One region of the Gordonia sp. CNJ-863 genome, then DNA from elsewhere that is predicted to be linked to it. Evidence: riboswitches for the same ligand, from Rfam matches in the RefSeq annotation. Region 1 holds a riboswitch; the other holds the start of a gene.

The links. Region 1 has a riboswitch for thiamine pyrophosphate ahead of thiC (phosphomethylpyrimidine synthase ThiC). Riboswitches for the same ligand answer to the same signal wherever they lie in the genome.
Region 2: it holds a riboswitch for thiamine pyrophosphate, as region 1 does, so the genes downstream of both, thiO (glycine oxidase ThiO) here and thiC (phosphomethylpyrimidine synthase ThiC) in region 1, are expected to answer to the same signal.

Annotation. Positions count from the first base shown of each region.
Region 1 is NZ_MKKG01000033.1:269,673-279,428, forward strand. Features, by position in the region: gene BJF87_RS17115 (ABC transporter permease) at 1-295, shown strand, start outside; gene BJF87_RS17120 (ABC transporter ATP-binding protein) at 292-2,364, shown strand; gene BJF87_RS17125 (ABC transporter family substrate-binding protein) at 2,361-4,013, shown strand; gene thiD (bifunctional hydroxymethylpyrimidine kinase/phosphomethylpyrimidine kinase) at 4,134-4,991, opposite strand; gene thiC (phosphomethylpyrimidine synthase ThiC) at 4,988-6,679, opposite strand; TPP riboswitch at 6,671-6,785, opposite strand; gene BJF87_RS17140 (GNAT family N-acetyltransferase) at 6,980-7,327, shown strand; partial or broken gene BJF87_RS17145 (aldehyde dehydrogenase family protein) at 7,509-8,977, shown strand; gene BJF87_RS17150 (PucR family transcriptional regulator) at 9,006-9,756, opposite strand, start outside.
Region 2 is NZ_MKKG01000044.1:286,792-296,547, forward strand. Features, by position in the region: gene BJF87_RS19625 (serine/threonine-protein kinase) at 1-17, opposite strand, end outside; gene BJF87_RS19630 (glutamate ABC transporter substrate-binding protein) at 139-1,155, opposite strand; gene BJF87_RS19635 (hypothetical protein) at 1,152-2,597, opposite strand; gene BJF87_RS19640 (NUDIX hydrolase) at 2,873-3,355, shown strand; gene BJF87_RS19645 (hypothetical protein) at 3,352-3,720, opposite strand; gene thiE (thiamine phosphate synthase) at 4,071-4,742, opposite strand; TPP riboswitch at 4,790-4,899, shown strand; gene thiO (glycine oxidase ThiO) at 4,893-5,957, shown strand; gene thiS (sulfur carrier protein ThiS) at 5,954-6,154, shown strand; gene BJF87_RS19665 (thiazole synthase) at 6,147-6,968, shown strand; gene BJF87_RS19670 (ABC transporter ATP-binding protein) at 7,100-8,068, shown strand; gene BJF87_RS19675 (ABC transporter permease) at 8,065-8,823, shown strand; gene BJF87_RS19680 (LuxR C-terminal-related transcriptional regulator) at 8,953-9,756, shown strand, end outside.

The sequences.
Region 1 (9,756 bases):
CCTCCGGCACATCCTGCCCAACATCGCGTCGTTGCTGGTCATCAACTTCGCCCTCGGCGTGGTGGCCGCGGTGCTCGCCGAGACCGGGCTGTCGTTCCTCGGGTTCGGTGTGAAGATCCCCGACGTCACCCTCGGCTCACTGCTGCAGGCGGGTGCCGGGACGCTGGCCGCGTCGCCGTGGCTGTTCTGGTTCCCCGCGGCCGCGCTGGCGCTCCTCACGGTCTCGATGGCGCTCATCGCCGATGGCCTGCGCGACGCCTTCGACCCTTCGTCGAGTGGAGGTGCCCGTCGATGACGAATCCCGATGCGGTGCTGACGGTCCGGGACCTGACAGTGGATTTCGGCAGCGAGGCAGGCGTCGTCGCCGCCGTCCGCGGTCTCGACTTCGACCTGCGGGCCGGCCGGACCACCGCCATCGTCGGCGAATCCGGATCAGGGAAATCGGTGTCGGCACTGGCGGTTTCGGGACTGCTACCGGACAGTGCGCACATCAGCGGATCGGTCGCACTGCGGGGTCGAGAACTGATCGGGTTGTCGGACAAGAAGATGTCCGCGGTCCGGGGTTCGGAGATCGCGATGGTCTTCCAGGACCCGCTGTCGTCGCTGACCCCGGTGTTCACCGTGGGAGCGCAGATCTCCGAGGCGCTGCGGGCCCATCAGTCCATCACCGCCAAACAGGCCTGGTCGCGCTCGGTCGAACTGCTCGACCTGGTCGGGATCGGCGATCCGCAGCGACGCGCCAGGGCTTTTCCGCACGAGTTGTCCGGCGGGATGCGGCAGCGTGTGATGATCGCGATGGCGATCGCCAACGACCCGTCGGTGATCATCGCCGACGAACCGACCACCGCGCTCGACGTGACCATCCAGGCACAGATCCTCGATGTGCTGGCCACGGCGCGACGGGAGAGCGGCGCCGCGATGCTGTTGATCACGCACGATCTCGGCGTCGTCGCGGGTCATGCCGACGATGTAGTGGTGATGTACGCCGGGCGGGCGGTGGAGACCGCCGACGTCGACACGCTCTTCGGCGGACCGCGGATGCCGTACACGATCGGATTGCTGGGAGCGGTGCCGCGGGTGGACCATCGGACCGATGCACTCATCCCCATCCCTGGGACGCCGCCGCTTCTCATCGACGTGGCAGACCGATGTCAGTTCGCGCCACGGTGTCCCGTCGCGATCGACGACTGCCGCGGGAGCGAACCGGCGCTGGCGGAGGTGGCCGGCGGCCACCGAGCGGCGTGTATCCGTGTAGGGGAGATCGACGGCGACGGCCGGATCGGTGGTGAGCCGGTGTTCCCGCCGCCCGGTGTGCCGGCGGCGTCGACGGCAGTGATCGACCGGCAGGAACGCGCGACCGTCCTCGATGTGGTGGACATGACCAAGGTCTTCCCGCTGACGAGCGGTTTCCTCAAGCGTCGGGTGGGTTCGGTGCGGGCCGTCAACGGGATCAGCTTCGACATCCGGAGCGGTGAGTCGATGGCCCTCGTCGGAGAGTCGGGCAGCGGCAAGTCGACGACACTGCTGGAGATCATGGACTTCGCGCAGCCCGAGGGCGTCGTCCGGATCGGCGGGGTGGACCCGGCGGCGGTCCGTTCACGTGAGGCCCGCGCGTTGCGCCAGAAGACGTCGATCGTCTTCCAGGACCCGTCGGATGCGCTCGACCCTCGGTTCACCGCCTTCGACATCATCGCCGAACCGCTTCGCGCGCTGGAGGTCCCGAGAGCGGAGACGGAGGAAAAGGTCACGGGTCTCATGCGGCGAGTCGGGCTGGATCCCGTTCACGCCGACCGTTTCCCCGCCGCCTTCTCCGGAGGCCAGCGACAACGTCTCGCCATCGCGCGGGCACTCGCCACCGACCCCGATCTGATCGTCCTCGACGAGCCGCTGTCGGCCCTCGACGTCTCGGTGCAGGCGGACGTCGTCAACCTGATCCGCCACCTCCAAGCCGACGGCGACGTGGCGTATCTGGTTGTCGCCCACGATCTCTCCGTGGTCCGACATCTCGCCGACCGCGTCGCGGTGATGTATCTGGGTTCGATCGTGGAGTCCGGGCCCACCGAGGCGGTCTTCGCCGAACCCGCGCATCCCTACACCCGGGCACTCTTGTCGGCAGTGCCCATTCCGGACCCGCGCGTCGAACGCGAGCGGCAGCGCATCGTCCTGACCGGCGAACAGCCCAGTGCGACAGACGAGATCGTCGGATGCAGTTTCACCACCAGGTGCCCGTTGCACGCCCGGCTCGGCGAGGAGCGTCGCGAGCGGTGTCGGACGGTCGTACCCCTACTGCGGCCGACGGATCAGCACGGTGCTCCTGCTGTCGACCACAGAGCGGCATGCCATTTCCTGGAGGTGGACCGGTGAAGCGCTGGTCGGTGATCATCGCCGCGATGGCCGTGACCATCGCCTGCATCACCGGTTGCGGTGCCGCGATCGACACCGGGGCGGTGAAGACCGAAGGAGCCTCGCTCAACCTGCAACCCCGGGAGAATCTCGAGGACGGCGGCAGTCTCACGACCGTGCTCGCGGAGGTGTCGGCCCAGTGGAACACCTTCCACGCCGACGGCAACGCCTACACCCTGGCCTTGTGGCGCTGGTACAACCCGGTGCTCGCCTACTTCTCGCCGGACGGGCAGTACGCGCCGAATCCCGACTACCTCACCGACGTCCGTACCGAGGTCGTCGGCCGGGACACCGTGGTCACCTACACCATCAACCCGAAGGCCTTCTTCAACGACGGCACACCGATCGACTTCCGCGCCTTCGTCGAGACCTGGCGCACGAGCCGGGGCATCGACGATCGCTACATCGTCAGCTCTACCGACGGGTACAGCCAGATCGCCTCGGTCACCCGCGGCGCCGACGACCGTGAGGTCGTCGTGCGCTTCGACGGCGTCTACGCCTGGCCCGACGGCCTGTTCAACGTCGTGCTCCACCCGAAGGCCGCCGATCCCGACGTCTACAACGAGGGCTATGTCCGGAAGCCGCATCCCGAATGGGGCGCCGGGCCGTTCACGATCGCCTCCTACGACGCCGACAACGGGACCGTCGTCTTCGAACGAAATCCCAAGTGGTGGGGGAAACCCGGCAAACTCGACCGACGGATCTTCCGGCAGATGGAGTCCCAGGCGGCGCTCAACGCCTTCCAGAACGGCGAGATCGACGCGACCGGGGTGGCCGCCAAAGACGCGCGCGCGCGGGCACTCACGATGAACGGCATCGACATTCGCACCGCGGCCGCACCGCAGCAGTCGTTGCTGGTGCTCAACCTCGACACCCCGATCCTGTCCGATCGGCGCGTCCGTGAGGCCGTGCTCTCCGCCGTCGACCGGGAGACGCTGTCGCGCATCAGGTTCACCGGCCTCAACTACACGGAGGAACTCCCCGGTTCGTTGTCGCTGTACCCGTTCCAGCCGGGATACGAGGACAACCTGTCGGACGTGTTGTCCTACGACCCGGCGAAAGCCGAGGAACTGCTCGACCGGTCGGGGTGGACCGAGGGTGGGGACGGCATCCGCAGCAAGGACGGGAGACGGCTGTCGCTGGAGTTGCCCAACATCGGCGACGACACCACGACCCAGAACCTGTCACGCGCGCTCCAGGCGATCCTGAAGAAGGTGGGCGTCGACCTCGCTGTCCGCCAACGCCCGTCGGCCGACTTCTCGCAGGTGGTGGTCAACAAGGAGTTCGACGTGCTCCTGCTCGGCTTCTCGTCGAGCGACCCCTTCGGCATGGCCTACTTCTGTCAGGTGTGGTGCATGGGGTCCCAGCTGAACCCCGCCGGTGCCGGGTCCCCGGAACTCGACGCACAGATCCGTGCGATGTCGAGGATCGGCGACCCGATGGCCCAGATCAAAGCCGGGAACGAACTCGAGCGCGAGGCCTTCGCGCAGTTCTCCAACCTCCCCCTCTTCAACGGTCCGTCCATGGTCGCGGTGAAGGAAGGGCTCGCCAATTACGGAGCGGGACAGTTCTATGTCGGTCCCATCGAGGACATCGGCTGGGAGAAGTAGGTCTGCGCCAACTCTCCCGCGGTGCCGTTTCCTTCCCGCGGGCGCTAGCCGGCACGCGGGAAGGAAACAGAATCGCGGGACCGAAGTGCGTATCGGCGAGATCGTTCGCTCGGCGGTGCGTCAGTAGGGGCCGCTCACCCGCCACAGCGGGTTCACCGGGCCGTGGCCGGCGCCGAGCGGATAGGCGGCGGCCAGGCCGCGGGTGACCCACTTCTTCGCGAAGCAGACTGCGTCGGGCACCGAATAGCCGTGTGCCAGGGCGCAGGTGATCGCCGCGGCGAGGGTGTCACCCGCGCCGTGGTCGTGGGCGGTGTCGATGCGCTCGTGGTTGAGCTCGATGAACTCCGCGCCGTCGTAGAGCAGGTCGGGGGAGTGGTCGCTCGACCGCAGGTGGCCTCCCTTGACGAGCGCCCACGCGGGTCCGAGATCGAACAGCGCCTTCGCTGCGTCGCGCTGAGAGTCGGTGTCGACGACGTCGATGCCGGTGATGAGGCGCACCTCGTCGAGGTTGGGCGTCACCACCGTTGCCAGCGGGAAGAGGTTGTCGCGCAGGGTGTCCAGGGCGGAGTCGGCGAGTAGTTGATTCCCGTGCATCGAGGCGCACACCGGGTCGACGACCAGCGGCGAGGAACCGTCGCGACCGATACCGCTCGCCGAGCACTGCGCGACGACGGCGTCGATGATCGGTGCAGACGCCAGCATGCCGGTCTTGGCGGCGCCGACGCCGATGTCGTCGGCGACCGTGGCGATCTGGGCGGCGACGGTCTCCGGTGCGATCTCCTGGAAACCGGTGACGCCCAGCGAGTTCTGCACGGTGACCGCGGTGACCGCGACACAGCCGTGAAGGCCGAGCAGCGCGAAGGTGCGCAGGTCGGCCTGGATGCCGGCACCACCGCCGGAATCCGATCCGGCGATGGTCATCACGCGGACCGGGGTCTCTCCCGGTGCTGCGACGGGCAGCAACTCGACGTCGGTCACGCAGAACCTCCGGGACCGGTTTCGAGCGGCAGGTACACGCGGTTGCCCGCCTCGGCGAACTCGGCCGACTTCGCCGCCATCCCTTCGGCGATCTTGCGGTCGATGTCTTCGGCGGTCACCAGGTTGTTCTCCTCCGCGTAGGCGCGCACGTCGGCGGAGATCCGCATCGAGCAGAACTTGGGACCGCACATCGAGCAGAAGTGCGCGGTCTTCGCGGGCTCGGCCGGCAGGGTCTCATCGTGATACTCGCGGGCGGTGTCCGGGTCGAGGGCGAGGTTGAACTGGTCGACCCAACGGAACTCGAAGCGCGCCTTGCTCAATGCGTCATCACGTTCCTGCGCCCGCGGATGGCCCTTCGCGAGATCCGCCGAGTGGGCCGCGATCTTGTAGGTGATGACGCCGACCTTCACGTCGTCCCGGTCGGGCAGCCCGAGGTGCTCCTTGGGTGTGACGTAGCAGAGCATGGCCGTGCCCGCCTGGGCGATCATCGCCGCGCCGATGGCGGAGGTGATGTGGTCGTAGGCGGGTGCGATGTCGGTGGCGAGGGGGCCGAGCGTATAGAACGGCGCCTCCTCGCAGAGTTCTTCTTCGAGACGCACGTTCTCGACGATCTTGTGCATCGGGATGTGTCCCGGGCCCTCGATCATCACCTGCACGCCATGGGATTTCGCGATGGAGGTCAGTTCGCCGAGGGTGCGCAGTTCGGCGAACTGGGCCTCGTCGTTGGCGTCGGCGATCGACCCCGGACGCAGTCCGTCGCCGAGGGAGAAGGTGATGTCGTAGCGGCGGAAGATCTCGCACAGTTCGTCGAAGTGCGTGTACAGGAACGATTCTTCGTGGTGCGCCAGGCACCAGGCGGCCATGATCGATCCGCCCCGCGAGACGATGCCGGTGACCCGCCGGGCGGTCAGCGGCACGTAGCGGAGAAGCACCCCGGCATGCACCGTCATGTAGTCGACACCCTGCTCGGCCTGCTCGATCACGGTGTCGCGGTAGATCTCCCACGTGAGAGCGACGGGATCGCCGTTCACCTTCTCGAGGGCCTGATAGATCGGCACGGTCCCGACGGGGACGGGGGAGTTGCGCAGAATCCACTCCCGGGTGGTGTGGATGTCGGCGCCGGTGGACAGGTCCATGATGGTGTCGGCGCCCCATCGGGTGGCCCACACCATCTTCTCGACCTCGTCCGCGATCGAACTGCGCACCGCAGAATTGCCGATGTTCGCATTGATCTTCACCGCGAACCGCTTGCCGATGATCATCGGCTCCGACTCCGGATGACGATGGTTGGCCGGGATGACGGCGCGGCCGATGGCCACCTCGGAGCGGACCAGGTCGGGGTCGACGCCCTCCCGTGCCGCGATAAACCGCATCTCATCGGTGACGATCCCCGCTCGCGCCCAGGCGAGTTGGGTGCTCGCGCCGTCGACGGGTTCCGGGCGGTGCCACGCGTCCCGGGTCGGTGGCAGGCCGCGCTCCACGTCGATCACGGCATCGGGGTCGGTGTACGGCCCGGAGGTGTCGTAGACGTCGAGGTGTTCCCCGTTCGTCAGGTGGATTCGACGCTGCGGTACACGGAGGTGATCGACGGAGAGGTAGTGCTTGGAACTTCCCTCGATCGGCCCGGTGGTCAGACCGCCGTCTGTGAATGTCGCAGTGGTGGGTGCGGTGGATACACGTGTGCCCATGATGGTTCTCCCTACGCCGGCATTACCCGGACAGGTTCGAGCGGTCGGCGACCGCCCGTCGCCATCTCAGCCCTCGGTCATCGTGAGAGCCCCCGCGTGTGTAATTGTGTTGCGTTCGCCACCCTACAACGTCGGTCAACACCTGACGATGCGCCCAGATGCTCACTGCACCGGATCACCGGGAGGTCTCGGCAGTTACGGAACCGTAAGGTAGGGTGTGACCCTAGTCACAGGGGTCCTTGCGTCGAGCCGCGACGTCCTGCCGGTGACCCGCCACAGTGATCACGTAAGGAGATGTAGGTGTTACGCAAGAACCGGCATCGGCCGCCGCAGTCGGCGCGATCCATTCTGCAGCAGATCGCTCAGGTGGTGCACAACCCCGACCGCGAGAGGTTCGAACTCTGGGTCGCGGGGGATCTCGTCGGGGTGCTCGGCTACTCGATCGAGACCGTCGACGGTCAGACCACCATCACCGTTCTGCACACGGTTCTCTACGACGAATACAGCGGTCACGGGCTCGCCACGCGTCTCACCCGGACGGTCATCCACTTCGCCCGGGAACGCAACGCGCGGCTTCGGCCGGTGTGCTCGTTCACCAAGAACTATCTCGACCATCACCCGGGGATCGTCGAGCTCGCGCCGGTGTGAGCAGGCGGCTTCCGCGCGCCCGGGGTGCTGCTTGCCGGCGTTGGCGTTCTTATACGCCAGGGTGACCCGCGGCCGAGGTTTTGTACCCTCGGGCGACGACCTTGCGTGCCGATGCGGACGTATTGTTCGGCGGTGATCCCGCCCGGTTGTCGGGCCGACTGCTGCCACGGAAGCGAGAACGATGACCGAGACGGTCGAGTCCCTGTACAACCTCATCGACGGACAATGGGTCGACGGCGAGGACGCGCCCTTTGCCAGCGACAGCCCCGGTGACCCGAACGTCGTCGTGGCCGTGGGGCGTCGGGCGAGCATCCGCCAACTGGACGCCGCGGTCACCGCGGCCGGACGCAGCCTGGCCGAGTGGTCACGCCTGTCCACGCACGAACGCGGTGGGGTACTCGTGCAGGCTGCCGGCGTCCTGGAGCGCAATGCCGAGGAATGGGGCGCGGAACTCGCCCGCGAGGAGGGCAAGACGCTCGCCGAGGGTATCGGCGAGGTGCGGCGCGCCGCGCAGATCCTCCGCTACTACGGCGCCGACGGTGACCGCGAGGCCGGCGAGGTGTACTCGTCACCGCGCAAGGGTGAGCGAATCCTGGTGACGCGCAAACCGATCGGCACCATCGGTGTCATCACCCCGTTCAACTTCCCGATCGCGATCCCGGCGTGGAAGATCGCGCCGGCCCTCGTCTACGGCAACACCGTGGTATGGAAGCCGGCCGGCACCGTCCCGCTGCTCGCGTTCCGTTTGGCGCAGGCCCTGACCGAAGCCGGGCTCCCCGCCGGCGTAGTGAATCTGACGTTCGGCGACCGTGAGATCGGCGACGCCATCGTCCATCACACCGGCATCGACGCCATCACCTTCACCGGGTCGACCGGGGTCGGACGCGGTATCGCGGCCGCCGGCGCCGCGCGCGGCGTGCCGGTGCAGGCCGAGATGGGTGGCAAGAACGCCGCGATCGTCCTCGGTGACGCCGACCTCGACCTGGCGGTCCAGCAGATCCTGTTGGGAGCGTTCCGCTCCTCGGGCCAGAAGTGTACGGCCACATCGCGACTCGTCATCACCGAGGCGGTGGCCGACGAACTCCTCGCCGCACTGAGCAAGGCTGCCGCCGACCTGGTCGTCGGTGATCCCTTGGACCCCTCCACCGAGATGGGTCCGGTGATCACGGCCCCTGCCCGCGACGCCATCAGGGCCGGCATCCTTCGCGCAGTCGAGCAGGGTGCGACCGTGCTCACCGGGGGTGACCAGCCGCCCGTGGATACCCCCGAAGACGGATACTTCGTGTCCCCGACGATCCTGGAACTACCGTCCACGGACCTCGACGTGTGGCGCGACGAGCTCTTCGGTCCGGTCCTGGCGGTGGTCCGTGTGCCCTCGGTCTCCGAGGCGTTCCGGGTGGCCGGCGACGGCGAGTACGGGTTGTCCGCTGCACTTTTCACGCAGGATCTCACCCGTGCACTGGAGGCGGTCGACGACCTCGACGTCGGTATCCTGCACGTCAATTCGGAGTCGGCGGGCGCCGATCCCCATGTACCGTTCGGCGGAGCAAGAAAAGCGGGTACGGGCCCAAAGAGCAGGGACGTTCGGCGCGCGAGTTCTTCACCCACACCACCACGGTCTACCTCCGTGGTGGCGCGCCGCGCATCTGACGGCCGTCGACACCGATACGACCGCGCGTCAATCGGTCTCGAGGACGTCGAGGAGTTCGCGCGCTTTGACCGCTATCCACAGCTCGACCCGGACCTCGGCCGAGTCGAGGTCGCGGCCGAGGAGTTGGCCGACCTTGGCCAGCCGACTCCGCATGGTGTGTCGGTGTACGCCCAATTCGCTTGCGGCGCTCTCGATGTGTGCGTCGTGCCGGAGCCAGGTCCGTAGCGCGGTGACGAGATCCACCGACGAACCGTGTGCGGCGTCGTAATCCTCGAGTGGTCCCAGGACGATTCGCGACATCGCGGACAGTTCGCCGGGTGACCGTCCACTGAACAACATCGAGAAGGTACCCGTGTCCGAGAAGTCGACGACCGTCTCCTGCGTCGGGCCGAGGTGCAGGGCGGCCCTGGCCTGGCGGAGGCTCACGGCGGTTTCGGCGATCACGGCGGTCCCGCCTCGCCCGGCCCGCAGCGTCCGTTCCAGCCGGGCGCCGAGCCGCGCGACGAATTCGACAACCCAGTCCCGTCCGCGGTCGTCGGACACGACGAGCAGCAGACCCTCCCGTATCGGCGACAAGAGGTACGGAACTGATTGCCGTGTGATCAGATCGGCCGTTTCCCGAAGAGCCGGCAACGCCGGCCCGACGTTCGTCACCGTGATCGCGACGACGCGGGTGTCCTCGTCGAAGCCGAAGTACCGCAGCAGGCCCGCGTCGAGTTCGGGACCGAGGTTCACGAGTGCTTGCGTCACGACCGTCCGGAGCCGCTGTTCGGCGTCG
Region 2 (9,756 bases), on a different contig from region 1:
GTCGCGTCGTCACCCATCAGGTCGGCGAGCGAGACGCGCTGGGTACCGACCTCCTCCGGGGTGTCGGGGGTGGGTGCGTCCGGACCTCGGGTCCGTGAGGGTCTGCCTGGGATGGTTCGCCGGCGTAGTCCATGGGCATCAGTCCCGGTAGTACGGCTGCGGAGCGCCGAATCCACTGTCGAGGATGGTGAGCCAGCGATCGCGGATCTGTTGCCAGCGCCCGGTCGCGCGGGCGCGTTCGAGGACCCCGTTGACGAAGCGGACCATGTCGTCCTCGCCCTTCGGGATGCCCACGCCGTAGAACTCCTCACCGAGGCTGGGGCCGACGACCCGGACCCACGGGTCCTGCGCGGCGAGCCCGGCGAGGATGGCGTCGTCGCTGGTGACCGCGTCGACCTGACCCTGCTGCATGAGCACGAGGCAGTCGGCCCAGGTGGTGGTGCTGACGATCCGCACCCGCGGCTGGATGGACTGCATCCGGCCGATCGAGGTGGTGCCGCGTGCGGCGCAGACCCGCTTGTCGGCGAGCTGGGACGGTCCGACGATGTTCGAGTTACGGAACGACAGGATACGTTGCGACGCCACGTAATACGGGGCCGAGAACGAGATGTCGCGGAGGCGGTCGCAGGTGATGCTCATCGTCTTGATGACGACGTCGACGGTCTTGTCCCGCAACGCGTCGATGCGTTGCGCGGAGCTGAGCACCTGGAATTCGACGCGGTTCGGGTCGCCGAAGATCGCACCCGCGATCTCGCGGGCGATGTCGACGTCGAAGCCCTCGATGTCGCCGGAGATGGGGTCCCGGAAGCTGAACAGGTTGGACCCGATGTCGAGTCCGACGATGAGCCGCCCGCGTTCGAAGATGCCGGCCATCGTCGAGTTCGGCGGCATGCGTCCGGGCGCCGGCATCTGGGCGGGTGGGCGCAGGGTGAGGGTCGCGTTGCACGCCTCCGAACTCGGCGGCGGCTCGACCGGCACGTCGGTCTGGACGCCGGGCAACACCAGCGGTCCGGCGGTCGCGGTCGGAGGCGGTGCGTCCGGGGCGGGAAACCGGACACAGCCCGTGGCGACCAGAGCCACGAGCAGGAGGACCGCAACGACCAGCGGTCGCCGCGAGCGGGCGGGGCCGGACAGATGGAATCGGGGGCGGGTCATCGGTACTCCCGTATTCGGGGGACGAGTCCGCCGACGATCGCGACGGCGGCGAGGACCGCGAGCAGGAGTATCCCGGTCCCGGTGAAGCCGAGTACGCGCTGAGCGGTGTTGATGTCGTCGCGGAACGACGTTCGCGCGGTGGTGATCGCGTCGACGAGTGCACTGTCCACGGCTGTATACGCGCGGGCCGAGCTGTTCAGCCCGTCCCCGACGGTGAGTTGCCGGGCGCGGTCGAAGTTGCCGGTCTGGATGTACCGCCGGACGCCGGCATCGGTGCGTCTCCACTCCGCCAGCGCCGAGCTCACCGTGTCGAGCTGCTCCGCCGACACCGATCCGGTCTCCTTGGATGTGCGGACGTCGTCGACGATGCCGCCGATCTTGGCGGTCGTCGCGGCGAAGGTGCGTTCCAGCCCACCCTGATCGCCGCGGCGGATGAGGGACAGGGTCTCGGCCGATCGCGCCTGCTGGGTCAGGATGCGCGCGGCGGTGAGTTCGCGGAGCGGGTCGGCGCCGTCGGTCCGGGCGTTGCTGGTCGCGGCGACCGACATCAGGCCGGACGCGAGCAGCCACACCGTCCCCAGGAAGAGCGCGCCGATCGCGGCGACCAGTCCGATGTTGAATCGGCGGCGGGTCCTGCGTGCCAGGTAGCGGGACGTCAGCACCATGGCCGTGAGCAGCAGCAGCAGGGGGATGTAGACCGTCCACGGCGGGCGGGTCAGCGAATGCTGCGGATCGGCGATCGCCATCGAACGTCGCTCGTAGAGGCGCTGGGCGGCCGGCAGGATCTTGTCCTGCATCAACGACGACGCCTGGCCCAGGTACGCCGACCCGACTGGATTGCCCAACCGGTTGTTGGTACGGGCCGTCTCGATGAGCCCGCTGTAGACCGGGATCGACGTCGACAGGGTGTCGAGGTCCGACGACAGGGCCCGCTCGGTGGCGTCCTCCGTCATCCCCGGTCCCGGTTCGCTCGAGGTTCCGGTCGCGAGAATCAACGACGACGCTGCCGTCGCCAGCGCGTCGGAGTAGCGTTGCCGCAGCTCCGGCGTCTCCAGGCCGCCCGAGATGAACGCGGCGTTCGCGGACGCGTCGGCGATCGACAGGGAGCTGTAGAGAACCTGCGCGGCCTCGGCGAGCGGTTCGGTGCGATCGATCAGGCGCTGCAGGGTCTGGGTGCGGTCTTCGAGCACGGTCGAGGCGTACAGGCCGGTGGTCACGCAGCCGAGGAAGAGGATGACGCAGATGATGATCAGCTTGCCCGGCGTGGTGACCGAGTAATGCCGCAGCGTTTGGAACGGTGACTGCGCACGCTCGCGGGCCGTGGCGACGAGCTCTCGACGATCGGCGAGGACCTGGCGGATCGGCGGCGACGACTGGGCGGGACGGATCATGCGACCGCCACGGGTGAGTGCCGTCCGCACGGAGGACGCATCGCCGGTCACCTAGCTGATCCCCTTCTCGAACGCTGGATCGTCTCCGGTGTGGCCGCTCGGTCGCCGGTCCCCGTTCCGGCTCCCGCGACCTATAAGAAGAAATGACTCATCGGGGTCATCGCTCACCGGGTCGTGCGTGTTTCAGCCTATGCCATCGGGGAGGGTTCCTCCGGGCATCGCCGTCGCCACGCCGACGGGTTCGTGATCGCCCTGGCAGGTCGCGCGTGTCTCACTTACGGTGGAGGAAATCCGGCGATCGGCTCGTCGGGCGGCAAGGAGGCGTGGTGCGCGGAGACGGCGACGGCTGGCTGATCGATCCCGACGGTTCACGGTATTGGGGTGTTCACGGCGCGGCGGGTCTGCTGCTCCGGGCGCCGCTGACCGACGGCGCGACCGGCGTTCTGCTCCAGCATCGCGCCGCGTGGTCGCACCAGGGCGGCACCTGGGCCCTGCCCGGCGGTGCGCGCGACTCCCACGAGGGCGCCATCGACACCGCGATGCGGGAAGCCGAGGAGGAAGCCGGCATCGACAGCGCCGACCTTCGTGTCGTCGCCGCCGTCGTCACCCACGAGTCACCGGGCGGCTGGACCTACACGACGGTCATCGCCGAGACCGATGCGCCGGTCCGCACGGTCGCCAACTTCGAGTCGACGGAACTGCGCTGGGTCGAAGAACAGCACGTCGATCAGCTCCCGCTGCATCCGGCGTTCGGCCGGGCCTGGCCCACCCTGCGCGAGCGGATCGCCGCACTCGACCCGCAGGGTTAGGGGCTGAGCAGCCGGTTGGCGCCGGAGATCAGCGCGGCGATGTTCGCCTCGTCCCCGGTCCTGCCCTCGCCGAAGGCCCACGCCTGCCGACCGTTGTTCTCACACAGCAGGAACGTGGCGATCGCCCCGTCGACCTCGCGCTGGTGCAGCCGCAGGATCTGAACGGGTGCGCCGAGGTCGTACAGGATCGACGTCATCGCGCCGAGCGGTCCGGCGGCGACAGCGCTGCACGACATGAGGCGATCGGCGATCGCGATGGTCGCGCGGCATTCGACGAGGTCCTGCCGCGCCGGTGCGACCGACCACGATCCGAGCCGGATGGCTCCGTTGCCCGCGTACTCGTCGGTGAAGTGTTGCCAGCTCATCCCGATGGCCTCCTCGCGCATACCCGCGGGCAGCGGACGGCCGAAGTGTTCGGTGATGGGATCTCCCGACGGCGCGGTCGTGTGCCCGTGTCGTGAGAAGGATGGGTGAGGCAGATGAAGAAGGTGCATCTCGAAAGCCGATTTCGGTCGAAGAACGGATGACCGACAAGAGCGTGCAACCGACCCGCAGCGGGGGGTCGGTCAGAATCAGACCCCGCTGCGGCGGGTTACGAGCGCGCTCTTGATGCACATCATGATCGGTCCAGGCTAGACCGCGGTGTCCGGATCAGGCAAACGGATTCCGCCTCGGCAGTCCACTCTGACAACCGACCCTGAGGACCACCCCTGGGCTACCACCGGCCGAGGAGGTCGGCGGCCGCGGCAGCGGGATCGGTGGCGGCGGTGATCGCCCGCACCACGACGATCCGGCGGGCACCTGCGGCGGTCACCTCCGGCACCCGCGGGGCGTCGATGCCGCCGATGGCGAACCACGGCTTGCCGGGCGCGGCGCCGGCGGTCGTCGTCACCAGGTCGAGGCCGGCAGCACTGCGACCAGGCTTGGTGGGCGTGGTCCAGCACGGGCCGACGCAGAAGTAGTCGACGTCGGGGTCGGCGGTTGCGGCCGCGGCCTGCTCGCGGTCGTGGGTGGACGCCCCGATGATCGTGTCGGGGCCGACGATCCGGCGCGCCACCTCCGGCGGCAGGTCGCCCTGTCCGACGTGGAGGACGTCGGCGCCCGAGAGAGCGGCGATGTCCGCGCGGTCGTTGACCGCCAGCAACGCGCCATGGGCGTCGACGACGCCCCGCAGCGCGGCGAGGATCTCGAGCTCCTCACGGGCCTCGAGCGTGCCGAACTTCTTCTCGCCCGCCGACCCCTTGTCGCGTAGCTGCACGATGTCGACGCCGCCGGCGAGGGCGGAGCCGACGAAGTCGAGCAGGTCGCCGCGCTCGCGTCGCGCGTCGGTGCACAGATAGAGCCGGGCGGAATCAAGGCGGCGGCGCGATTCGGAAGCAGTCGTCACGGCGACCAGGCTAGCCCTGCGTCGACCGGCCGGGCGTAGGGTGGACCGCGAGAACACACGGGAGCCCGGGCAGGCGGGCTGAGAGTGCGGACCCCTCCGCAGACCGTCGAACCTGATCCGGGTCATTCCGGCGAAGGAAGGTGATCTGGCTTGAGCAACACCCCAGCACGACTCGACCGTGCGCTCACCGTCGTCGGCGGTGGCGTGATCGGTCTGACCTGTGCGCTCGCCGCCGCCGACGCCGGCTGGCAGGTGTTCGTCGTCGACGCCGGTCACGACGAGCGGGCCTCATGGGTTGCGGGCGGGATGCTCGGCTCGCTGGGCGAGGGACATCCGGGGGAGGAGGCCGCGCTCGCGCTGTCGGTCGAATCGGTGCGGCGCTGGCCGACGCTGGTGAAGCGGCTCGACGACCCCGCGATCGTGACGGCCACCGACTCCCTGTTCGTCGCCGGTTCGGCAGCCGACGCCGAGTACCTGCGCCATCTCGCCGATTTCGTCTGGGCCAATCAGCCGCGCACCGACGCCACGCTCAGCACGGTGACGGGTCGTGAGATCCGTTCCCTGGAGCCGTCGTTGAGTTCGCGGCTCGTCGGCGGCTACCGGGCGGTCGGGGAGTGGTCGATCGACAACCGACGGCTGCTGGCGACCCTGCGCAGCGCCGGGGCCGCGGTCGGGGTGCGGTTCATGGATGCACGGGTGGAGAGCATCGCCGACGTCCGCGAACAGGCCGGCCCGCGAGATCAGATCCTCCTCGCCGCCGGACTCGCCACGGCGGCACTGCTTCCCGAGGTGCCCCTCCACGCGGCCAAGGGGGAGATCCTCCGCTTGCGTCGGACACGGTGGTCGGTTCCGCCGCCCGGGCACGTGGTCCGGGCCCGGCTCCACGGCCGGGCGGTCTACCTGGTCCCGCGCGAGGACGGGATCGTGGTCGGCGCAACGCAATACGAGGCCGGTGACTTCGGCGACCGCACTCCGCAGGCAGGTGGCGTCGCCGATCTGCTCGCCGACGCGATCGAGGTCATGCCGGGACTGCGCACCTACGAACTGACCGAGGCGGGCGCCGGACTACGGCCGTGCACCGCCGACGGACTGCCGATCGTGGAGCGGATCGACGACCGTACAGTGGTCGCGACCGGCCACGGCCGCAACGGCATCGTTCTCGCACCGGGCACGGCGGACAGGGTGCTCGGGATTCTGGAAGGAGCATCCGCGTGACCATCACCGTGAACGGAGAGAACCTCGACGTGGGCGACGACGAGTCGGTGAAGGATGTCGTCACCCGCCTCGGACTGCCTTACCGCGGGATCGCGGTGGCCGTCGACGGCGCAGTCGTACCGCGAGGACGATGGTCGGAACACACGATGACCTCGGGAGCCGTAGTGGAGATCGTGACGGCGGTGCAAGGTGGCTGAGTCCGGCATCATCGACGGCGCAGACGTTTCCGAGGCGGACCCGCTTCGGATCGCCGGCCGCGAGTTCTCCTCCCGCCTCATCACCGGAACCGGTGGCGCGACGAATCTCGCGTCCCTCGAGCGTGCACTCGTCGCGTCGGGTACCGAACTCACGACCGTCGCCGTGCGTCGCGTCGACGCCGCGTCGGGGACGGGGGTGTTCGACCTGCTGCGCCGCCTGGACATCGCGGTCCTGCCCAACACCGCCGGATGCCACACCACCGCCGAGGCGGTGCTCACCGCGCAGTTGGCCCGCGAGGCGTTCGAGACGAACTGGGTGAAGCTCGAGGTGGTGGCCGACGAACGCACCCTGATGCCGGATGCCGTCGAACTCGTCGACGCCGCAGCCGCATTGGTGGCGGACGGATTCGTCGTGCTCGCCTACACCAACGACGACCCGGTCCTCGCTGCGCGACTCGCCGACCTCGGCGTCGCCGCGGTCATGCCACTCGGCTCACCGATCGGGACCGGACTCGGAATCCTCAACCCGCACAACATCGAGATGATCATCGACCACTGTTCCACGGCCTTCGACGATCCCCTCCCGGTGATCCTCGACGCCGGTATCGGCACCGCCAGCGACGCCGCTTGTGCGATGGAACTCGGTTGCGACGGAGTGCTTCTCGCGACCGCCGTCACCCGTGCGGAGAATCCGGAGCGAATGGCGACCGCGATGCGGCATGCGGTGATCGCCGGACGACTCGCCGCACGGGCGGGTCGCATCCCGAAACGGTTCTGGGCGCGGGCATCGTCGCCGACGCCGGAGAAGGGCTGATCCCACGCAACTGCCTGCTGCCCGACCCGCCCTTTGCTGCCTGAGGTGCGGGGAGCGCAAGCGACGAGCCTCGAGGGCCCGGTGTGTCGCAACCACCCGGCGCACCCCCGGTCGGCGGCTATGGTCGACTCGTGTTGCGGGTAACGAATCTGACGAAGGACTTCGGGAGTCAGCGCGCCGTCGACAACCTCACCTTCGAGGTGGGGCCGGGGCGGGTCACCGGCTTCCTGGGGCCCAACGGTGCTGGTAAGTCGACGACGATGCGCATGATGCTCGGACTCGACCGTCCGACGTCGGGGACCGCGACCATCGACGACGTGCCGTACCGCGATCTCGACCATCCGCTGCGCCAGGTCGGTGCGCTGCTCGACGCACACTGGGTCCACCCCAATCGGAGTGCGCGTTCGCATCTGCGTTGGCTCGCCGCGAGCAATCGGATTCCGAAGTCCCGGGTGGACGAGGTGCTCGAGATCGTCGGCCTGGCGTCGGTGGCCCGGAAGCGTGCCGGTGGGTTCTCGCTCGGTATGTCGCAGCGGCTCGGACTCGCGGGTGCGCTGCTCGGCGACCCGCACACCCTGTTGTTCGACGAACCGGTCAACGGGCTCGATCCCGAGGGCATCGTGTGGATTCGGGGCTTCATGCGGCAGTTGGCCGCCGAAGGCCGCACCGTACTCGTCTCCAGCCATCTGCTGACCGAGATGTCGCTGACGGCAGACCATCTCGTCGTCATCGGTCGTGGGCGTCTCATCGCCGACTGCTCGGTCGGTGAGTTCACCGGCCGGGCCCGGCAATCGGTGCGGGTGCGCGGACCCGAACTCGAGAAGCTGCACACCGCACTGGCGAAGGCCGGCCTCGCGCCGGCGCCCGGTGCACCCGACGCCCACGGGCGGCCGGTGATGCGGGTACCCGACACGACGACCGACCGCGTCGGGGACATCGCCGCCGCGGCCGGCGTGACGCTGCACGAGCTCGCCGCCGAATCGGCCTCGCTGGAGGAGGTGTTCATGTCGATGACCGCCCACGCCGTCGACTATCACGGTGGCGACGGCTTCCGGTCCGTCGAATCCGGTCCGGGCACCCCGGAAGGGAGCCGGCGATGATCGGCCAGGCGCTCGCGGCGGTTGACGCCGAACGCATCAAGCTGTCGAGCACCCGTGCCCCGTACTGGTGCCTCGCGATGGTGGTCCTGTTCGGCATCGGCGTTGCGGTCCTGCTCGGTTGGCTGCTGTCGGGCGGTTACGCCGACTCGGCGTCGGTAGACACCCGGACCATCGACTACCTGGTCGGCGTCAACCAGTTCGGGGCCGCGGTCTTCGCGATCATGGCCGTCCTGGGCGTGACCACCGAATACCGGTTCGGCACCATCCGGCCGACCTTCGCCGCAGTACCCCGACGGCCCCTCGTGATCCTCGCGAAGACCGTCGTGTTCGGTGGACTCACCTTCGTGGTGGCCGCGATCGTGGGGCTCCTCGGTGTCGTTCTGGGGCAGGCGCTCACCGGTAACGGCATCGCGCTCGGTGGTCCGGACACGATACGACAGCTCTGGGGCACGCCGGTTTTCGCGATGCTGTGCGCACTGATCGGGCTCTCGGTGGGTGCTCTCGTACGGCATTCCGCCGGAGCGGTGGCGATCGTGCTGGGATGGATGTTCGCGCTCGAACGCATCCTGTCGGTGCTCCCGCGTATCGGCGAGAACATCACGCCGTTCCTGCCGTTCCTCAACGGCTGGAACTTCTTGTCCGGCGGCGACCCCACCTTCCACTGGAACGCCTACGGCTCTTTGGCGTACTTCGCGGTGGTCACCGCGATCCTCTTGACGATCGCAATTGTCGTGACCAGTGCCCGGGATGCGTAGTTTGCGGATCTGCTCATACGTCCTGTGACCCGGAACGCCGCCGAGAGAGGTGCGATTCGGCGGCCGAATGACGATTGACGATCCTTCGCGCAGCCCGCCGAAGGCCGCCGCGGACTAAAATTCAGTGGCATGTCCACAAATTGGCCGATGGTCGAGCGTGAGCGTGAGTTCCGCACGATCCTCGCCGCACTCAGTGGAAAGACGAACGGATGCGGGGTCGTGCTCACCGGCGATTCGGGGGTGGGCAAGACGACCCTCGCCCGGCATGTCACCGCCGAACTGCCGACCGGCGTGCGCTGGGTGGCCGGGACCGAGTCGGCACGATCGATTCCGTTGGGGGTCTTCGCCCACCTGGTCGGTCCGGCGACGTCGAGCGATCCGGTCACTTATCTGGCGGCCGCCCGGGAATCTCTGCTCGCCGACGGTGATGTCGTCATCGGAGTCGACGACGCGCATCTGCTCGACGAGTTGTCGGCCACCCTGCTGCATCAGCTCGCGATCGACCGTGCGGTGCACATCGTGGCGACCGTCCGGAGCGGGGAGGCGGTGCCGGACGCCGTCACCTCCCTGTGGAAGGACAATCACCTCACCCGGATCACGCTGTCGCCGTTCACCAAAGAGCAGAGCGTCGAGCTGATCGAATCCGTCCTCGGTGGGCAGCTCGAAGAGCATTCGGCCTCCCTGATGTGGGAGGCATCGGGTGGAAACGCCCTGTTCCTGCGGCATCTCGTGGACGGCGCCCGCCAAGCGAACACCTTGCGACAGGTCAACGGGGTCTGGCAGTTGCGCGGCCGCGCGGCCATCACCTCCGAACTCGCATCGCTGCTCGAGGGGCGGATCGAACAACTCGATGCGTCGGTCCTCAGCGCGCTCAAGTACCTGAGCCTGTGTGAACCGCTCGACATCGACGTGCTCGCCGAACTCGCCGGCGAG